Regions from separate parts of the Streptomyces thermocarboxydovorans genome, predicted to be linked through region 1. Evidence: riboswitches for the same ligand, from Rfam matches in the RefSeq annotation. Region 1 holds a riboswitch; the other holds the start of a gene.
What was found. Region 1 has a riboswitch for S-adenosylmethionine ahead of ABD198_RS14470 (aminotransferase class V-fold PLP-dependent enzyme). Riboswitches for the same ligand answer to the same signal wherever they lie in the genome.
Positions count from the first base shown of each region.

Region 1 (2,195 bases):
CCATGTGGCCGCCGCCCGCTCGCAGCTGGGCGTCCGCACGGTGTTCAACTTCCTCGGACCGCTGGCCAACCCCGCCCGGGTCAAGTGCCAGGCGGTCGGCGTCGCCGACCCGCGGATGGCGCCCATCATGGCGGGCGTGTTCGCCGAGCGAGGCAACTCCTCGCTGGTGTTCCGCGGCGACGACGGTCTGGACGAGCTGACCACCACCGCCACCTCCCGGGTGTGGGTGGTCCGCGACGGCACGGTCATCGAGGAGACCTTCGACCCGCGGGACGTCGGCATCGAGCTGGTGCCCGTCGAGGCGCTGCGCGGCGCCGACGCCTCCTACAACGCGGAGGTCGCCCGGCGGGTGCTGGACGGCGAGCGGGGCCCGGTGCGCGACGCGGTGCTGCTGAACTCGGCGGCGGCGCTGGTCGCGCTGCGGCCGGGCAGCGGCTCGCTCACCGAGCAGATCCGGGCCGGGATGGAGCAGGCCGCCGAGTCGATCGACTCCGGCGCCGCCCGGCGCGTACTGGAACGCTGGGTGGCCGTCAGCAACGCCTGACGCCCCACGGACGATGTCCCGCGATCCGGACACGGGTTGCGGGACATCGCTGTGATCGCCTACGTTCCTGTCCAGGTCATGAGTGACAGTCATCAGGCCCCGGCCGACTGTCCGGCAACCCTCCGTCCGTGGCGGGGTGCCCCGGGTGAAGACCAGGCCGTATGGCAGCAAGGCCTACGGCAAGCGCGGACCCCTCGCGACACCAGGGGTCCTGGTCCATCGAGGGAGTCTTCCGTGAGCAAGCGAATGCGTTAGGGCCGTTTCCTTCGGCCCGCCTCCGCACACCCTTCACACCCTTCTTCCTTTCACCTTCTCGGCCGGTGGTGTGTTCCCGGCCGCCTTTGCCTTCACGGGAGTTCCCCATGTCTGTCGTCACCCCTGCCGCCGACGTGTCCGTTTGTGCCCCGCTGCCCGTTCTGGGGAGGGATGTCACCGTTCCGCTCGTCACCGGCGGCGAGGTCACCTACGCCGCGCTCGACTACGCCGCCAGCGCCCCCGCCCTCCAGCGCGTCTGGGACGACGTCGCCGCCTACGCGCCCTACTACGGCAGCGTGCACCGCGGCGCCGGATACCTCTCCCAGCTCTCCACCGACCTGTTCGAGAACTCCCGCCGGACCGTCGCCGAGTTCCTCGACTGCCGCGCCGACGACCAGGTGGTGTTCACCCGGTCCACCACCGACTCCCTCAACCTGCTGGCCTCCGCGCTCCCCGCCGGCTGCCAGGTCTTCGTCTTCGAGACCGAGCACCACGCCTCGCTGCTGCCCTGGCGCGAGGCACGGGTCACCTACCTCGACGCGCCGGACAGCCCCCGGCGGGCCGTCGAGACCCTGGAGCGGGCGCTGGCCGGCCGCGACCCGCACGGCCCGGCCCTGGTCTGCGTCACCGGCGCCTCCAACGTCACCGGCGAGCTGTGGCCGGTGCGGGAACTGGCCGCCGCCGCCCATGCGCACGGCGCCCGGATCGTGCTGGACGCCGCCCAGCTCGCCCCGCACCACCCGGTGAGCGTCCGCGACCTGGACGTCGACTGGGTCGCCTTCTCCGGGCACAAGCTGTACGCCCCCTTCGGCTCCGGCGTCCTCGCCGGGCGGCCCGACTGGCTGCGCGCGGCCGAGCCCTACCTGGCGGGCGGCGGCGCCAGCCGTAAGGTCGGCCGGCGCGCGGACGGGGGAGTGGACGTCGAGTGGCACGAGGGCGCCGCCCGGCACGAGGCCGGCTCGCCCAACGTCATCGGCGCCTACGCCATCGCCTCCGCCTGCAAGGCGCTCACCGAGGCCGGCTTCGGCACGCTGGTGGCGCGGGAGCAGTACCTGATCCGCCGGGTGCGCGAGGCACTGGCCGGCGTGCCCGAGGTGCGCTTCCTGTCGCTGTTCGGCGAGGACGCCCCGCGCGTCGGCGTGCTGTCCTTCGTCGTTGGCGGCTGGAACAGCTCCCACTTCGCCGCCGCGCTGTCCGCCGAGTACGGCATCGGCGTGCGCGACGGCCTCTTCTGCGCCCACCCGCTGGTGCGGACCCTGCTCGGCGCCGAGGCCCAGGCCCAGGGCGAGTGCGGCGCCCCCGAGGCGGCGCCGGGGGAGAAGTCCCTCAACGCCATCCGCGTCAGCTTCGGCGCGGGCACCCCCGACGAGCACGTCGACCGCTTCGTGACCGCCGT
Region 1 covers NZ_BAAAGU010000027.1:35,688-37,882, forward strand. The annotation lists gene trpD (anthranilate phosphoribosyltransferase) at 1-544, shown strand, start outside; SAM riboswitch class IV at 619-736, shown strand; gene ABD198_RS14470 (aminotransferase class V-fold PLP-dependent enzyme) at 907-2,195, shown strand, end outside.

Region 2 (2,195 bases), on a different contig from region 1:
CTCCAGGCTGGGCCGGATCGTCGCGGTGAGCCCGGTACCGGCCACCGCGTCCAGCGTCTTCAGACCGTCACCGGTGTTGAGCACCACGGTGGTCTTCGACGGGTCCAGCACCCCGTTCTCGACGAGCTTGCGGGTGACGCCCACGGTCACCCCGCCGGCGGTCTCCGCGAAGATGCCCTCGGTGCGCGCCAGCACCTTGATCGCGTCGACGATCTGCTCGTCCGTCACGTCCTCCACCGCACCGCCGGTGCGGCGCGCGATGTCCAGGACGTACGGCCCGTCCGCCGGGTTGCCGATCGCCAGCGACTTGGCGATGGTGTCCGGCTTCTGCGGGCGCACCACGTCGTGCCCGGCCTTGAAGGCGGCCGACACCGGCGAGCAGCCCTCGGCCTGGGCACCGAAGATCTTGTAGGGCTTGTCCTCGACGAGGCCCAGCTTGATCAGTTCCTGCAGACCCTTGTCGATCTTGGTGAGCTGGGAGCCGGAGGCGATCGGCACCACGATCTGGTCCGGCAGCTGCCAGCCCAGCTGCTCGCAGATCTCGTAGGCGAGCGTCTTGGAGCCCTCGGCGTAGTACGGCCGCAGGTTGACGTTGACGAAGCCCCAGCCCTCGCCGGCCGGGTCGCCTATCAGCTCGGAGCAGAAGCGGTTCACATCGTCGTAGTTGCCCTCGATGCCGACCAGCTCGCCGCCGTAGACCGCCGCCATGACGACCTTGCCCTGCTCCAGGTCGTGCGGGATGAACACGCAGGAGCGGAAGCCGGCCCGGGCGGCTGCGGCACCCACCGCGCCGGCCAGGTTGCCGGTGGAGGAGCAGGACAGGGTGGTGAAGCCGAAGACGCGGGCCGCCTCCAGGGCCTGGGCGACCACCCGGTCCTTGAAGGAGTGCGTCGGGTTGCCGGAGTCGTCCTTGACGTACAGCCCGCCGGTGATGCCCAGCTCGCCCGCCAGGTTGTCGGCCTTGACCAGCTTGGTCCAGCCGGGGTTGAGGTTGGGCTTGTCCGCCACGTCGGCCGGAACGGGCAGCAGGGGCGCGTAGCGCCAGATGTTCGCGGGGCCCGCCTCGATGCGCTTGCGGAGCTGCTCGGTGTCGTAGGAGGAGAAGTCGTAGGCGACCTCGAGCGGGCCGAAACACTCCTCGCAGGCGAAGACCGGGCCGAGCGGGACGCGGTGGCCGCACTCGCGACAGCTCAGGGCCGCTGCGGGGCCGAGGTCCACAGTCCGGGCGGACGTGGTACCCGTGGAGTCCGTGGAGTCCGTGGAGCTTGCAACAGTCTGCACAGCCATATGAGGCGAGGCCCTTTCTCCTCATCTTCCTCACGACGCATCTCGCCGTGAGACGGATTTGGCACCTTCCCTAGCCGGGAGCCTCGCCACGTCCGTGTGACAAGAACCGACTGGAGGGTTGCCGGGGCTTCATCGGGCCGTGTCCCTCTGCCCCTCTGGATGAGCGGTGTTCAGTTGTCCGCGCGGCGACCCCGGCATGCGATGGTCACGCGCGTTGTTCAAGACTGTAACCGACAGCCAGGACACTTGAGACAGCTGTCCGAACCGCGAGATGGATCACGACCAGTGAGGAGCCGCCGACCGTGCTGGAAGAAGTCGAGCGCTGGCTGATCGACCGCTCCTGGTCCGTGACCGACCGCCCGCTGCACCGGATCCTGGCCGCCAAGCGGGCCACCGGGCAGACGGTGAGCGTGGTGCTGCCCGCGCTGAACGAGGAGGAGACGGTCGGCGACATCGTGTCCGTCATCCGGGACGAGCTGCTGCTGAAGGCACCCCTGGTGGACGAGATCGTGGTGGTGGACTCCGGTTCCACCGACCGCACCTCGGAGGTGGCCGCGGCTGCGGGGGCGCGGGTGGTGCACCGGGACGAGATCCTGCCCCGGCTGCCCGCCGTCCCCGGCAAGGGCGAGGTGCTGTGGCGCTCGCTGCTGGTCACCCGCGGCGACATCGTCTGCTTCGTCGACGCCGACCTGCGCGACTTCTCCGCCGACTTCGTCACCGGCATCGTCGGCCCGCTGCTCACCGAGCCGGACGTGCACTTCGTGAAGGCGATGTACGACCGGCCGCTGGGCGCCGCCGCCGGGCAGGGCGGGCGGGTGACGGAGCTGATGGCCCGGCCGCTGCTCAACATGCACTGGCCGCGGCTGGCCGGCTTCGTGCAGCCGCTGGGCGGCGAGTACGCGGCCCGC
Region 2 covers NZ_BAAAGU010000013.1:107,176-109,370, forward strand. The annotation lists gene thrC (threonine synthase) at 1-1,287, opposite strand, end outside; SAM riboswitch class I at 1,306-1,453, opposite strand; gene ABD198_RS08600 (glucosyl-3-phosphoglycerate synthase) at 1,590-2,195, shown strand, end outside.
Region 2: another riboswitch for S-adenosylmethionine. It lies ahead of thrC (threonine synthase); the one in region 1 lies ahead of ABD198_RS14470 (aminotransferase class V-fold PLP-dependent enzyme).